2 linked regions of the Flavivirga spongiicola genome follow. The protein of the gene in region 1 interacts with the protein of each later gene in a pairwise test. Links are inferred from orthologs where the notes say so. Each region holds a gene or a part of one and is shown on either strand. Other genes may lie near its edges. The genes, in order: sucD and sucC.

Region 1 (8,344 bases):
ATTAGTTTCATAAGTTACTAATAAGGGCTCGTTTGTTGAAATGCCATTAATGCTTTTATTTAAAATGGGTTCGTACGGTATAGTGAAAGATACCAATCCGTAATTTGAGTTTAAAGGTGGGAATGATTCAAAGTCGATATCATCAACTATAAACGGTGTATAATTGGTGTTTAATTCGGCTTGATAAGTTTCGGTTTGATTTGTTATTTCGCTTAAAAAATTAGGCTTGATGCTATTTAAGAAATTTAAATCAGTTTTAATCCCAACAACGGTAAAATGATTCTTGTTTTCTTTTTCTAAGACCTCAAACAACTGTTTAAACTTGTAGTTTGGTTGATTGATTATAATTAGCTGGAAATCATTTATTTGGTTTAGTATATTTTTTGGATTTAAAAATTCAACCGAGCGCTGTTCATTACTTTCAATACTCTTTTTTAAAGCACCTAAATCCGGGTGCAAAAAATCGCTAACAATAGCAATTTTTGTTTTTTGGTCAATGACTTCTACCGCAAAGTTTTTAGAATTGTTAATCTTATTTTTTTCATTATCAATAGGAACAATGGTCGCTTTATAGCTACTTACACCTACACCATTTGCTGGTAATGTAAAGTTAATAACTTTTGAGTTGTTCTCTTTTGAAAAGCGAATCGATTCAGAATAAACAGTTGTATGGCCTCTTGTTACTAGAAAGCGAGAGTTTATCGTGTTATTTCCATTATAAACTAGAATGGTTTCAACAGGAAATCTGTTTTTTAAATAGGCATACTTGTTTACATTTAATTGTTGAATTTTTAAATCGGTATATGTTACTGTATCTCCTAATATTACAGGATAAATGTTTTGTTTGTATGTCGATGTGGTAAACTGATAATCATTACCGTAGGTTTGATTACCGTCTGAAATTATCAAGGTAGGTGCTGTGGTTTGTCTATATATTTGAGATAATTGCTTAAAAGCATTGTTGATATTCGTCTGATTCTCTGAAAAATCAGTAGAATCTGAAGCTTTAAACGATTCACCAAATGTATATAGGTCTATATTGAATTTATCATTTAAATTGTCATCATTAGATAATCTTTCAACTAAATTAATGACTTGAGTATCTTGATTGAGGTGTTTTATAGAACTTGAGTTATCTACAGCAACAACCAAATTTGGTTTTTCAATAGAAAAACTAAGCTGTTCAAATTTCGGATTTATAAGCAATAAAAAAATAGAAAAAATGCTCAGGAATCTTAAAAAAGAAAAAAGCATGTTCAATTTAGACATGCCTTTCTTTTTATGCATATACTGAAAAAGCGCTAATAGTAGTGCAACAATTCCAGAAAGGATTATATATAAGAGTGTTTGGGTGTCCAATTACTGCTTGACATTTATTAACTCAAAAGATTCAAAAAAGTGCTTGGCTTCTTCATGACCTTTGTTCATTTTCTCGTAAATAATTTGAGTTAAATACAAATTATACCCAGCCAAAACCGTTCTCATTTCAATCATGTAAGTTAGATCTAAACTTTTTACTTCTATTTTAACATCCCTACCATGATACCCATTAAAAGTAATTTTTTTATCACTTACCAAACGTCCCTTTGTATTGGTAACAGCACCTTCAATACTACCATTTAAAACTCTATTTTGTGATTCAAAAGTATTTAATCCGTTTTCAAAAAAAGATTTCGGATACTTTGTAAACGATGTCATGTAAATCTTATTTTTATCATTTTCTGTTTGCGAAGTATATGTGTGCATTTTTACAGTTCCTTTTGCTGTAGGAACATCTTGAGATCCTTTTTGAGGTTTTGTTGGAAACTCAATAATATACGCATTAACTGTATCCTTAACTTTTACCCATTCTTTATTTTGAGCAATTAAAGCCGATACATTACAAATAAAAAAAAATAGTAATAAGATGCTCTTTTTCATAGTATTATGTTAGCATACCTCCATCAACATTAAGCGTTTGCCCAGTTATATAGGCACTCATGTCACTAGCTAAAAACACACAAACATTTGCGATGTCTTCTGGTGTACCACCTCTTTTTAAAGGGATTCCAGCACGCCACCCTTTCACAATCTCTTCATCAAGTTTTGCGGTCATTTCTGTTTCTATAAAGCCGGGAGCAACAACATTACTCCTTATGTTTCTGGAGCCTAATTCTAAAGCTACCGATTTAGAAAACCCAATAATTCCGGCTTTAGAGGCTGCGTAATTGGTTTGTCCGGCATTTCCTTTAACACCAACTACCGAACTCATATTTATAATGGAACCTTTACGCTGTTTTAGCATAGTACGTTGTACTGCTTTTGTCATATTGAAAACTGACTTTAAGTTTACTTCTATAACAGAATCAAAGTCTTCTTCACTAATACGCATTAACAAATTATCTTTTGTTATACCGGCATTATTCACCAAAATATCAATACTTCCAAATTCAGAAACAACTTCATCAGCTAATTTTTGAGCATCATCAAAACTGGCAGCATTACTTTGATATCCTTTAGCTTTTATACCCAACACATTCAATTCTGCTTCTAATGCGTTTGCAGCTTCTACAGAAGAACTGTATGTAAATGCTACATTCGCACCTTGTTCTGCAAAAACTTTTGCAATTCCTTTACCAATTCCACGACTAGCACCTGTAACTATGGCTGTTTTTCCTTGTAATAATTTCATTTAGATATTTTTAATTTGACATAAAAAACACAATAATATATATTGTGTATTTCATTCTTGAAGTTCATTAATAAATTAGATATTCAAATATAGGAAATACAATGTTGTATCATATAAAAAATGCTATAAAATCACATTATATGTAATAAATAAAAGATTACTTTTTACGCAACCTTTATTTATTGAAAGCATCTAATAATTGAATTTAACAGCGAATATTAAACTCAAGCATTATGAAATATACGTTTCTTTTTTTACTATTAATTTCATTTTTAGGATGTAATGAAACTGATGATGGTAATCCTTCTAAAATATGCTCAGTAGATCCGCTTGAAAATATAGAATGGCTAAAAGAATTAGTAAATCATCCTAATACTAATGGTTTAGAAATTATACAATATGATTATAATCAGCAAACAGTTTTTTCAATAAATAACTGCTTAAACTGTGCAGATAGCTTTACAACTGTTTATGATTGTGAAAAGCATAAAGTTTGTGAATTTGGAGGTATAGCAGGAATAAATACTTGTCCTGATTTTGATACTGAAGCGATCAATGAAAAGATATTATTCACTGACAGAAATTGCGAAAAAGGTACTATAATCAGCCCTAAACTCTATAAAGAACTTAAACCCTCACCAATTACATCTGCAAAAACTAATGGCAATTGTTTGGAGATAACGTTTAGTATACTTTCTACTCAAGATAGAATTGAAGATGTAAAATTGGTAGATTCTGGTGAGGTTCTAGAAAGCAGTCCTGCACAAAGACGTATAAAATTCAATCTTAAAGAAAGCCTAACTAAACCAACTTCTATATCTGTTACAACTTCTTTTGATGTTTCGAATCTTGCAGAGCAAGGAGAAACTATCATATTGAATATTGATGGGTTTGGTACTTCTATTGAATATACTAGAGCTCCTTAAGCAAATATAAAATATGATTTTTTGACATAAATTAAAAGAGAGTGTCTAAAAGTAAGTTCGATGTCATATTGAGCCTGTCGAAATATATTTAACTTACAGATAATCAATATCGGTTTCGACAGGCTCAACCTGACAAATCAAATTATAAAGACCTTTTAGACACCCTCTTTTTCAGTATACTTCTTTTATTATGCAAGCGTTAATTATTGGGCACAAATTTAATATCTACCATTCCTAGATAAGATGTTTCCGAGAACGTATCTGGCAATGTTTGGCTGGTGCCATAGTTCGACCCATAACCAGAAATTAATATGTCTCCCATTTCTACAGGAAATAAATCATTTCCAGCATTAGTAAACTGGTAATAATCATTAGTATTAACTGAAACAAAGTAAGCTGTTCCAGAACTTATAGTTATAGGTTCTATAGCTTCGAAAGAGAGAAGCCCTGAACTTGAAGTAACCATTGTAGTTGCTAAAATGGTTTCTGTTTCTACATTCCATAGGGTTACTCGATATATATCATTGTTTGGTACTCTAATACCTAGTGCCGTGATCTTTCCATCTTTAAATGATTTAAATTTATAGCCAATTTCAAAGATACTAGGACCATCTACTTTTTGATAGTTTACCTGCATGTGTCCACTTTCTATCAACGATTTCATTGGATATTGTGGTATTGCTTCTACTTCTACAATTTCTATTTCATCATCATTTTTAGAGCAATTAAAAAGAGATAATGCTATGATTGTTAGTCCTAATATTATTTTTTGTGCTTTCATAATTCCTGTTTTTTAGTTTTATACTAGTATATAAAAGCAGTGCTATTTTTGTTACCCTATATTTTAAATTTATTGCATAAAAAAATCCGTTAACTTTTTAGTTAACGGATTACTTATTTTAATGAGCTATTAAGTTTACCCTAATACTTCAGCTATTTTCTTTCCTATTTCGGCAGGAGAATCAACCACATGAATACCACAAGCTCTCATTATTTTCTTCTTAGCTTGAGCTGTATCATCACTTCCTCCTACAATAGCACCAGCATGCCCCATAGTACGTCCAGCAGGAGCCGTCTCTCCAGCTATAAAACCAACAACCGGTTTTTTGCTTCCACTAGCTTTATACCAATTAGCAGCATCTGCTTCTAATTGCCCTCCTATTTCTCCAATCATGACAACTGCTTCAGTCTCCGGATCGTTAATTAATAATTCAACAGCTTCTTTTGTCGTCGTTCCAATAATTGGGTCTCCACCAATACCAATGGCTGTAGTAATTCCCAATCCTTGTTTCACTACTTGATCAGCAGCTTCATATGTAAGTGTTCCTGATTTAGAAACAATACCTACTTTACCTTTTTTGAAAACAAAACCTGGCATAATACCAACTTTGGCTTCTTCCGGAGTAATAACTCCTGGACAGTTGGGGCCAATTAAGCGACACTCCTTATTTTTAATGTAGTTGGATGCCGTAATCATATCTGCAACCGGAATACCTTCTGTTATTGTAATAATAACTTTTATACCAGCATCTGCGGCCTCCATAATAGCGTCGGCAGCAAAAGCAGGCGGCACAAAAATAATAGTGGTATCTGCCCCTACTTCGTTAACTGCATCTAAAACGGTATTAAAAACCGGCTTATCTAAATGTGTTTGCCCACCTTTTCCTGGTGTAACACCGCCAACGACATTCGTTCCGTATTCAATCATTTGACTAGCGTGAAATGTACCTTCACTACCTGTAAATCCTTGAACTATAATTTTTGAATTTTTATTTACTAAAACACTCATAGGTGGTTATTTGTCTTTTAATTAATTTAATTGAGCAAATGTAATTTTTTGTATTAAAATTTTAAAGTAAAAACGTACTTTTTATTTTAAGAACTTGCTTAAGGCTTTTTCAAATGAGTTCTAATAAAAACCAAGCTCTATTTTATATTCTGTTCCTTTAATTTTTCAAGTATTTCAGGAATCTTTCTTATGGCTGCTATTTCTTTATATTTTGAGCGAAAATCATCAGCTGGAATTCCGAAATAACTTTTACCGCCTTCTAATGATTTGCTAACTCCTGCTTTTGCCGATATTACAGCTTTTTTTCCAATGGTAATAGCGCTAGTAATCCCTACCTGTCCCCAAATAGTAACTTCATCTTCAATGATAACACAACCTGCAATCCCTACTTGGGAGGCAATTAGACATTTTTTTCCTATGACGGTATCATGCCCTACCTGCACTTGATTATCAATTTTAGTACCTGCTTTAATCGTTGTATCTCCTGTTACCCCCTTGTCAATAGTACAGGCCGCTCCAAGATCTACATCATCTTCAATTACCACGCGCCCTCCAGACTTTAGTTGATCGAATCCTTCAGGTCTGTTTTTATAATAAAAGGCGCTTGATCCTAAAATAGTTCCAGAATGTATTATAACATTGTTCCCTATTATAGTATCATCATAAATACTTACGTTACCGTGTATTATGCAATGGTCACCTATAACAACATTATTACCGATAAAACAATTTGGTTGGATTACTGTATTTTTTCCAATTGTTGCAGAATTTGATATAGCAGTGTTAGATGCTTTAAAAGGCTTGAAATGATTTGTAAGCCTATTAAAGTCTCTAAAAGGATCATCACTAATTAATAATGCTTTTCCAGAAGGGCAAGCTACTTCTTTATTAATAAGTATAATGGTCGCTGCAGAATCAAGTGCTTTGTCATAATATTTAGGATGATCGACAAAAACGATATCTCCAGGTTCCACGACATGAATTTCATTCATTCCGAGAACAGGGAAATTAGCATCACCAACAAAAGTGCAATCAATTAATTCTGCAATGTCTTTTAAGGTATGTGGTTGCCAAAATTTCATAATTCAGTATTCAGTATTCAGTATTCAGTATTCAGTATACAGTATATACAGTCTTCAGTATATGAGTAAGTACTGCTTACTGGATACTGGTAACTGTGGACTGATTTATTATTCCTTAACACGTTCTTTATAAGTCCCTTTTTCAGTTTCAACTTTTATCTTGTCCCCTTCATTAATAAATAAAGGTACATTTACGGTTGCTCCTGTTTCAACAGTTGCAGGCTTTGTTGCATTGGTAGCAGTATTTCCTTTTACTCCTGGTTCGGTTGCAGTGACTTCTAATATAACACTTGCCGGCATTTCAACAGAAAGTGGCATATTATCTTCAGAATTAATAATAACTGTTACAACTTCACCTTCTTTCATTAAACTTGGATTATCTAGAGCAGATTCCACTAATTGAATTTGCGCGTAATCTTCTGTGTTCATAAAATGGTAAAATTCACCATCATTATATAAAAACTGGAATTTATGGGTTTCTACACGTACATCTTCTAATTTGTGCCCGGCAGAAAAGGTATTATCCAAAACTTTACCACTAGTAACACTTTTCATTTTTGTCCTAACAAATGCGGGGCCTTTACCAGGTTTTACATGTAAAAATTCTATTATTTTATAAATATCATTATTATATTTTATACATAATCCATTTCTAATATCACTTGTAGTTGCCATAAATTCTCTTTTGTATAATCGTTAGTTTAATTAATTTGATTTGAAATACCCTTTCATGATACCTCGATGCGAATTTTTTATAAATTGAAGAATTTCATCACGCTCTGTTGTCGCCTCCATTTCTGCCTCAATAATTTCTGAGGCTTGAGTATTATTATAATTCTTTTGATAGAGTATTCTGAAAATATTTTGAATCTCTCGTATTTTCTCTGTTGTAAATCCACGTCTTCTTAGTCCGACAGAATTTATTCCAACATATGACAAAGGTTCACGTGCTGCTTTTACATAAGGAGGCACATCTTTTCTAACCAAAGATCCACCGGTAACAAAAGCATGGTTACCTACAGATACAAATTGATGCACTGCCGTCATTCCTGCTAAAACAACATAGTCACCTATTGTTATATGTCCTGCCAGTGTACTATTATTAGAGAAAATACAATTATTCCCAACAATACAGTCGTGAGCAATATGACAGTAAGCCATTATTAAGCAATTATCACCGATAACGGTTTTCATTCTATCTGCTGTACCTCTGTTAATAGTGACACATTCCCTTATGGTAACATTATCTCCTATTTCTACAATGGTATCTTCGTCATTATATTTTAAGTCCTGAGGAACAGCTGAAATAACTGAACCTGGAAAAATATTGCAATTTTTACCAATTCGGGCACCTTCCATAATGGTTACGTTACTACCTATCCAAGTCCCCTCTCCTATTTTTACATTATTATTAATAGTTGTGAAAGGTTCTATTACGACATTTTTAGCAATCTTGGCACCTGGGTGAACGTATGCTAGTGGTTGGTTCATATTTATTTTACTTTAGAGATTTGAGCCATTAGTTCTGCTTCTGCACAAAGTTTACCATTGGCATATGCATAGCCTTGCATGTGGCAAATGCCACGGCGAATAGGAGTTATTAACGAACATTTAAATATTAACGTATCTCCGGGCATTACTTTTTGTTTAAACTTAACTTTATCCATTTTCATAAAGAAGGTCAAATAATTTTCTGGATCCGGAACGGTATTAAGCACTAAAATACCTCCCGTTTGTGCCATGGCTTCTACAATTAAAACGCCTGGCATTACAGGTGCTCCAGGAAAATGACCAGCAAAAAATGGTTCGTTCATTGTTACATTTTTTATAGCTGTAACATGATTATCTGTAAGCTCAAAAACTTTATCTATTAATA
Region 2 (8,425 bases), 3.7 Mb from region 1 along the record:
ACAACTTTAATTGAAACAACTTTACTTAACGGACAATCTTTAACTGATGTTTCTGTAAATTTCACCTATTTAGATATTGATGGTATTACCGTGATCAATTCAGCTACATTACCAACCCCCTTTTTAACACCTAACCAAACTGTTATAGCTAGAGTAACAAACAATAACACCTTAGATCCTGACGGTGCTTGCTATGATGAAACAGCTATTGAGTTCAAAGTAGATATCCAACCCATAGCAAATCCTGTTTCACCCCTAATAGTATGTGATGGTGACTCGGGTGATTTGGATGATGATGGTGTATTTCCTTTTGATACTTCTGTATTTAGTAGTACGGTTCTTGGAACTCAATCTAGTACAGAAATCTATTTTGATTATGTTGATGAAAATGGCAACTCAATTATAGACAGTCCTTCCTTACCAAATCCCTTGATTTCAGGAAATCAAACGATTGTAGTAGAGGTTATAAACCCTGATAATATGTCTTGTACAGCTACTACAACTATTGAACTCGTAGTGAACCCTTTACCGGAATTCACCATTAACCCGGAAGAAATTGTCTGTACTTCCGATCCAACATTTACCGTCATGTTAGACCCTATTGAGACTAATATTAACGAACCGTTTATTTATGAGTGGGCTTATGAAGATGGTTCTATACTTTCTAATAATTCTACATTAACAGTATCAACCCCTGGAAGGTACTCAATCACCTTAACTAAAACTGATGGCACGGGTTGCTCCAGAACCTTGCATGTAGATGTGAAAGCTTCAGAAAAAGCAACCATTACTCAAGATGACGTTACCATTACAGACCTATCCGAAAACAACTCGGTTATTATCGATCCTACCAACCTCGGACTTGGTGATTATGAATATGCTCTAAGAGGAGAAGACGCTCCTTTTACAGTTTATCAAGAGGATCCTTCCTTCAATAATGTAAAAGCAGGCTTTTACACGATCTATGTTCGTGATGCTATTTGTGGTATCTCAACTTTAGATATTTCTGTTATTGGCCATTCAAAATTTTTCACACCCAATGGCGATACTATTAATGATCATTGGAAAATTAAAGGCATAAATGCCACATTTCAACCAAATAGTACTGTTTTAATTTACGATAGGTATGGAAAATTATTAAAACAACTTACCGTGCAATCTGATGGTTGGGATGGTACTTTTAATGGTACGCTATTGCCAACTGATGATTATTGGTTTAAAGTTTTTCTACAAGACGGTAGAGAGTTTTCAGGTCATTTTACTTTAAAGCGATAGCTTACTTATTTTGCTTAATTTTGCAACATGCAATTTAAAATTGAATCTGAATTTAGCCCTACAGGAGATCAACCACAAGCCATAAAACAACTGGTTGATGGTATTACTTCTAATGAAAAATATCAAACATTACTTGGTGTAACAGGTTCTGGAAAAACCTTTACTGTTGCTAATGTTATAAAGGAAGTGCAACGTCCAACCTTAGTTTTAGCACATAATAAAACACTGGCAGCCCAATTATACTCAGAGTTTAAACAGTTTTTTCCAGATAATGCTGTGGAGTATTTTGTTTCATATTATGATTACTACCAACCAGAAGCTTATATTCCTGTTTCTGGTGTTTACATAGAAAAAGATTTATCCATTAATGAAGAAATTGAGAAGATGCGTTTAAGTGCCACATCTTCCTTACTTTCTGGTCGTCGCGATGTTCTGGTGATTGCATCGGTTTCATGTATTTATGGTATTGGAAACCCCATTGAGTTTCAAAAAAATGTGGTGGCCATAAAACGTGATCAGGTTATTTCCAGAACGAAATTATTACATCAATTAGTGCAAAGTTTATATTCTAGAACAGAAGCTGATTTTAAACATGGAAACTTTAGAATAAAAGGCGATACCGTTGACATCTTTCCTAGTTATGCCGATGATGCCTTTAGGATTCATTTTTTTGGCGATGAAATTGAAGATATCGAATCTTTTAACATTCAGACCAACGAGGTTATAGAAAAATATGATCAGCTTACCATTTATCCTGCAAATATGTTTGTCACCTCACCTGAAGTGCTTCAAGGTGCTATTAAAAATATTCAAGATGATTTGGTAAAACAACATGATTATTTTAAAGAAATTGGTAAACATTTAGAAGCCAAACGACTTAAAGAACGTACAGAGTTCGATTTAGAAATGATACGTGAATTGGGTTATTGCTCGGGTATAGAAAACTATTCACGTTATCTTGACGGTAGGTTACCCGGTACGCGCCCCTTCTGTTTATTAGATTATTTTCCAGATGATTATTTAATGGTTGTTGATGAGAGCCATGTTACTATTTCTCAAGTACATGCTATGTATGGTGGTGATAGAAGCAGAAAAGAAAATCTGGTTGAATACGGTTTTAGACTGCCTGCGGCTATGGATAATCGTCCATTAAAATTTGAAGAATTTGAAGCCATTCAAAATCAAGTTATTTATGTAAGTGCTACGCCTGCAGATTATGAACTTCAAAAAACAGATGGTATTTATATAGAACAAGTTATTCGTCCGACAGGGTTATTAGATCCTATTATTGAGGTACGACCAAGTTTAAATCAAATCGATGATTTAATAGAAGAAATACAACAAAGAATTGAGAAAGATGAGCGCATATTAGTGACGACGCTTACAAAACGAATGGCAGAAGAGCTAACGAAATATTTAGACAGAATACAGGTACGCTGCCGATATATTCATAGCGATGTAGATACTTTAGAGCGTGTTGAAATTATGCAAGATTTGCGCAAAGGGCTATTTGATGTGTTAGTCGGTGTGAACCTTTTACGAGAAGGTTTGGATTTACCCGAAGTATCTCTTGTTGCTATTTTAGATGCAGATAAAGAAGGTTTTTTACGGTCAACGCGTTCATTGACACAAACTGTAGGTAGAGCCGCAAGGAATTTGAATGGAAAAGCCATCATGTATGCAGACAAAATTACTAATAGTATGCAAAAGACTATTGATGAAACTAATTACAGACGTGAAAAACAAATTGCTTACAATACAAAACATAATGTGACCCCCAAAGCACTCAATAAAAGTTTAGATAATGCTTTGTCAAAGAATTCAGTAAGTACATACAGCTATGAGTTGGAGGCATTAAAGGCTGCAGAACCAGAAAGCGAGTATTTAACGAAACCAGAATTAGAAAAGAAAATCCGAGAAAAGCGTAAATTAATGGAAGAAGCTGCTAAAGCCTTAGATTTTATTATTGCCGCAAAATTACGTGACGAAATTAAAGGTTATCAAGATAAACTAGAAAAGCTAAAAGTTTAAACTTTTAGCTTTTCCATACCCCCACAAGGAGGGCCTCAAATAAAACACATTTTATAATAAGAACTTAGCAGATTATTATTAATTATACTGTGTTTTAAAAATATCAATCAACACATCAGGTGGTACAATTTTATTTGGAAAACTTTCCATTAAATAAAGTACCTTAGTAATGGACTCATGGCTTAGTCCCATACGTAAACCAAAGTTATATAATTTTATCGCACCGGAAGGGTTGCCTTCATTTTCTTGGTCAATATTCATTAATAATACCAATCTATGAAACTGAACAATACGCTCACTATGAGATTTTAAATGCGTATAAGTAACAGGATGGTCTATTAAATATTCAAAATCTTCTCGTGCTATATCGAGTTGTTTCGCAACACCTAATAGAAAATTATATTCTATATTTTTTATGTCTTTATCATACTTTGCAAATGCAATCATTTCGGACAAAAGACTTAGTTTTTCTACTCTATTAATCATTTCTTTAGGGGATTAATTAATTATACTATAAAGGTACACACAACAGTAATTTAATAATCGTCTATATAATGTAACTTATCGAAAAACCATAGGTATTTTGTCGTAACTTTTATTTATTTCATCAATAATTGTGTTTTATTCGTCTAATAAAATTGCATTTCGTCATTTACATCAATTTACTTTTGCTAAAAAAAACACTCACAAACACCTAACTTACAAGTGTTTAGTCGCAAAAAACTTATCTTTCATACAAATCATTAAAAATTAATATTTAAGGTATCTTTGCAAAAGCGAAGAAAACGCCAAAAAGGCATATTCCTTTGAATTAATTGAACCATTTTAAGTATTAACAGAAGTAGAAATCAATCTTATGACAAATAATGATATTTTAAAAAAATTACGTGTTGCTTTAAAACTGCGTGACGATGATATTGTAAAAATTTTAAGCCTGGTCGATTTCAGAATATCTAAAAGTGAACTGGGAGCATTTTTTAGAAAAGAAGACCACCCTAAATATATGGAGTGTGGTGATCAAATTTTACGTAATTTTTTAAATGGGCTTGTCATTCATTTAAGAGGTCCTATGCCTAAGAAGGGAGAAAAGAGTAAAATACAAAACTCCAAAAGCAAATCTTTAGAAAATAAATCTAAACCTGATGTAATTTCTAAAAAAGCCCGAAATTAACAAAAACTTCAACTCATCTAATACACAAAAAAGAGCAACATTAATGTTGCTCTTTTATTATATTTAGATTCCTGCCTTCACAGGAATTAAGCCAAAACTTGCTGTACTTTATCAGCTGCCTCTTGAAATTCTGTGGCACTCATCACATCCAAACCAGAATTATCTATTAATTCCTTAGCGATATCGGCATTGGTTCCTTGCAAACGCACAATGATAGGTACATTTATCGTTCCCATATTTTTATAAGCATCAATAACACCTTGTGCCACACGATCGCAACGTACGATCCCTCCAAATATGTTTATTAAAATAGCTTTTACCGCCGGATCTTTTAGTATAATTTTGAAAGCCGCTTCCACACGAGCTGCATCAGCAGTACCACCAACATCTAAAAAGTTAGCTGGCTCTCCTCCTGCTTGTTTTATTAAATCCATTGTAGCCATGGCTAACCCTGCTCCATTTACCATACAGCCAACATTTCCATCTAGATCTACATAGTTTAGGCCAAGTTCTCCAGCTTCTACTTCTATAGCACTTTCTTCACGCACATCGCGTAAATCAATGTAGTTCTTATGTCTATAAAGTGCATTATCGTCAATAGTTACTTTAGCATCTACAGCCATTATTTTATTATCACTTGTTTTTAAAACCGGATTAATCTCAAATAAAGATGAATCAGATTTTACATAAGCTGTATATAAAGCAGCAACAAATTTTGTCATCTCTTTAAAAGCCAAACCAGATAACCCTAAATTAAAAGCAACGCGTCTAGCTTGAAATGGTAATAAACCAACTGTTGGATCAACCTCTTCAGTAAATATTAAATCTGGCGTTTCTTCTGCAACAGTTTCAATATCCATACCACCTTCAGTAGAATACATGATCATATTACGTCCGGTTCCTCTATTTAATAATACAGACATGTAAAACTCATCAGTTTCACTTTCACCTGGATAATAAACATCCTCAGCAATTAAAACCTGATGTACCCTTTTACCAGCAGCAGACGTTTGAGGCGTTATTAAATCCATCCCAATAATTTGCCCTGCAATATCTTCAACCTCTTGCAAATTTTTGGCTAGTTTTACACCGCCACCTTTACCGCGTCCTCCAGCATGAACTTGGGCCTTAATAACATGCCAACTGGTTCCTGTTTCGCTTGTTAATTGTTTTGCAGCAGCAACTGCTTCATTAGCATTTTGAGCTACTATACCACGTTGTATACGTACTCCAAAACTACTTAATATCTCTTTACCTTGATATTCGTGTAAATTCATAATTCGCTTAATCGTTTAAGAAAGGCAAATGTAAATAATAGCAATTACTTACCCTAATATTTAATTATGAAAACTTACCAATGAACTCATTTAGACTTTTTCAATTTGCTAAAAAATGGCTGTTTTCAACTCTGTTTTTGTCTTTTTTTCCTTCCGTAGCTCTGCTATGCAACTCAAAAAAGTCTTCAACAGAGACAAAAACTTCTAATTTTCGCTTAAATCCAAAAAGTCTAAATGAGTTCAATAGCAATATGGCACATCTAATTGTTAAATAATTAACAATGTGTTTAATTTGTATAATTTTTTAACTATTTGCTTTTTATTTATTCTAATAAAATATCTTTGACAAAAATTAGAAAAATTATGTTAGAAAATCAATTGCTGAAAATTGCACAAGATTTTGAGAGTCCAGTTTATGTATATGATGCTGAAAAAATTGAAAACCAATACAAAAGGCTTACTAGTGCCTTTAAAAATGTAAAAAAGCTTAAGATTAACTATGCAGTTAAAGCATTATCTAATATATCTATATTAAAACTTTTAAACACACTAGGATCTGGTATCGATACAGTATCTATTCAAGAGGTTCAACTTGGTCTGGCTGCAGGTTTTTTACCTGAACAGATTATTTTCACACCAAATGGCGTATCCTTAACTGAAATAGAAGAAGCGGCTAAATTAGGTGTTAAAATCAATATTGATAACCTTTCAATATTAGAGCAATTTGGAACAAAACATCCAAAAACACCTGTATGTATTCGTATTAACCCACATGTTATGGCTGGTGGTAATAGTAATATTTCGGTTGGGCATATCGATTCTAAATTTGGAATTTCTATTCATCAGATACCACACATTTTACGTATCGTAGAAAATACTAAAATGACTATTAATGGTATACATATGCATACAGGTAGCGATATTTTGGATATTGAAGTCTTTTTATATGCCAGTGAAATATTATTTGAAACTGCTAAACAATTTAAAAATTTAGATTTTATTGATTTTGGCTCTGGATTTAAAGTACCTTACAAACAGGGAGATATTGAAACCAATATTGAAGAGTTAGGAAAAAAACTAACAGCAAGGTTCAACGAATTTTGCAAAAATTATGGAAAAGATCTAACCTTAGCTTTTGAGCCTGGTAAATTTTTAGTAAGCGAATCCGGAAGTTTTTTAACTAAAGTAAACGCTGTAAAACAAACAACCTCAACAGTATTTGCACAAGTAGATTCTGGATTTAATCACCTTATTAGACCCATGCTTTATGGATCTCACCACGATATTGTAAATATATCTAACCTAAAAGGACGTGAACGTTTTTATACAGTGGTAGGTTATATTTGTGAAACAGACACTTTTGGAAATAACAGACGTATCAATGAAATTAATGAAGGTGATATTTTATGTTTTAAAAATGCGGGGGCTTATTGTTTCTCTATGGCCAGTAACTATAATTCCAGATACCGACCTGCTGAAGTTTTATGGTATAAAAACAAAGCACATTTAATTAGAAAAAGAGAAACTTTTGAGGATATTACTAAAAATCAAATTGAAATTGATTTCGCTGTTAAAAAAGAAAAACAAACAACTCTAGCAAAATAAGTATTTTATCCAAGTACCTGACAAAAATTAATTTTACGTTAACTTCTTATTATAAGACCTGTCAGGTTTTAAAAACCTGACAGGTCTAAAAACATATTACTAAATAGCCCACGTTCATTGTTGGCTATTTTTTTTTATGCAATAAATTCACTAACATTGATATGCCTTTGAATTTATTTAATTTTTTCCTTTTACAGTAACTAATCAAAAAACATAAAAGATTGGCTCTAGTAAAATCAACACGCATTGAATCTATAGACATTTTAAGAGGTGTTGTAATGGTTATTATGGCATTAGATCATGTTAGAGACTTTTTTCATTTTGGTGCTTTTAGTAGTGACCCTACAAACTTAGACACTACAACTCCCTTTTTATTCTTTACCAGGTTTATAACACATTACTGCGCACCTGTTTTTGTCTTTTTAGCAGGTACTTCTGCTTATTTATACGCTACAAAAAGGAGCAAGCCTGAGTTGTTCAAATTTTTATTGACCAGAGGGATATGGTTAATTTTTTTAGAACTAGTTTTGAATAATTTATTATGGTGGTTTGACTTGACCTATAGCTTTATAGCACTTCAAGTAATTTGGGCTATTGGTTTAAGTATGGTTTTTCTATCTTTTTTAATTTATCTCCCCAAAAGAGTGATCCTAATTATTGGTATCATATTAGTTGCAGGTCACAACATTTTAGATGGGATAATTATGCAAGGAACAAGTTTTAAGTCCATAATATGGTATATATTACACCAACAACAGTTTATGCCTGTAGATTCTGCTCGCTTTCTGGTATTTGCTTATCCAATTATTCCCTGGATTGGAGTCATGGCTTTAGGGTTTTGTTTTGGCTCTTTTTATAAAAAAGGTTTTAATATTGCCGTACGTAAAAAATGGTTAGCTATATTGGGTATTAGCTCAATAGCACTATTCTTTATCTTAAGAGGGCTCAACGTTTACGGTGATTTAGTACCGTGGTCTGCTCAAGATACCACAACAAAGACTATTCTATCGTTTTTTAAAATCACTAAATACCCGCCTTCGTTAGTATTTATATTAATAACTATTGG

What was found.
Region 2: the proteins of sucD (region 1) and sucC interact in binary tests that used the Escherichia coli proteins (3 or more experiments, as listed by UniProt). The link is inferred for Flavivirga spongiicola from one-to-one orthologs.

Annotation. Positions count from the first base shown.
Region 1 is NZ_JAUOEO010000001.1:4,158,296-4,166,639, reverse strand. Bases 3,451-6,322 are described here. They hold sucD (succinate--CoA ligase subunit alpha), read right to left. Parts: upstream 5,387-6,322; coding sequence 4,514-5,386; downstream 3,451-4,513. Other genes in these bases: Q4Q47_RS16555 (UDP-3-O-(3-hydroxymyristoyl)glucosamine N-acyltransferase), read right to left, coding at 5,524-6,322; Q4Q47_RS16565 (DUF4082 domain-containing protein), read right to left, coding at 3,797-4,378; Q4Q47_RS16570 (DUF6970 domain-containing protein), read left to right, coding at 3,451-3,597. Outside these bases: Q4Q47_RS16585 (VWA domain-containing protein), read right to left, coding at 1-1,269; Q4Q47_RS16580 (hypothetical protein), read right to left, coding at 1,360-1,920; fabG (3-oxoacyl-[acyl-carrier-protein] reductase), read right to left, coding at 1,925-2,671; more of Q4Q47_RS16570, read left to right, coding at 2,905-3,450; more of Q4Q47_RS16555, read right to left, coding at 6,323-6,468; efp (elongation factor P), read right to left, coding at 6,577-7,143; lpxA (acyl-ACP--UDP-N-acetylglucosamine O-acyltransferase), read right to left, coding at 7,174-7,959; Q4Q47_RS16540 (bifunctional UDP-3-O-[3-hydroxymyristoyl] N-acetylglucosamine deacetylase/3-hydroxyacyl-ACP dehydratase), read right to left, coding at 7,962-8,344. UniProt on the Escherichia coli protein: Succinyl-CoA synthetase functions in the citric acid cycle (TCA), coupling the hydrolysis of succinyl-CoA to the synthesis of either ATP or GTP and thus represents the only step of substrate-level phosphorylation in the TCA.
Region 2 is NZ_JAUOEO010000001.1:426,104-434,528, forward strand. The notes cover bases 3,660-6,612. They hold sucC (ADP-forming succinate--CoA ligase subunit beta), read right to left. Parts: upstream 5,755-6,612; coding sequence 4,564-5,754; downstream 3,660-4,563. Other genes in these bases: Q4Q47_RS01505 (TerB family tellurite resistance protein), read right to left, coding at 3,660-3,792; Q4Q47_RS01510 (DUF1456 family protein), read left to right, coding at 4,163-4,477; lysA (diaminopimelate decarboxylase), read left to right, coding at 6,118-6,612. In the rest of the region: Q4Q47_RS01495 (T9SS type B sorting domain-containing protein), read left to right, coding at 1-1,275; excinuclease ABC subunit UvrB, read left to right, coding at 1,303-3,306; more of Q4Q47_RS01505, read right to left, coding at 3,385-3,659; more of lysA, read left to right, coding at 6,613-7,359; Q4Q47_RS01525 (DUF1624 domain-containing protein), read left to right, coding at 7,581-8,425. UniProt on the Escherichia coli protein: Succinyl-CoA synthetase functions in the citric acid cycle (TCA), coupling the hydrolysis of succinyl-CoA to the synthesis of either ATP or GTP and thus represents the only step of substrate-level phosphorylation in the TCA.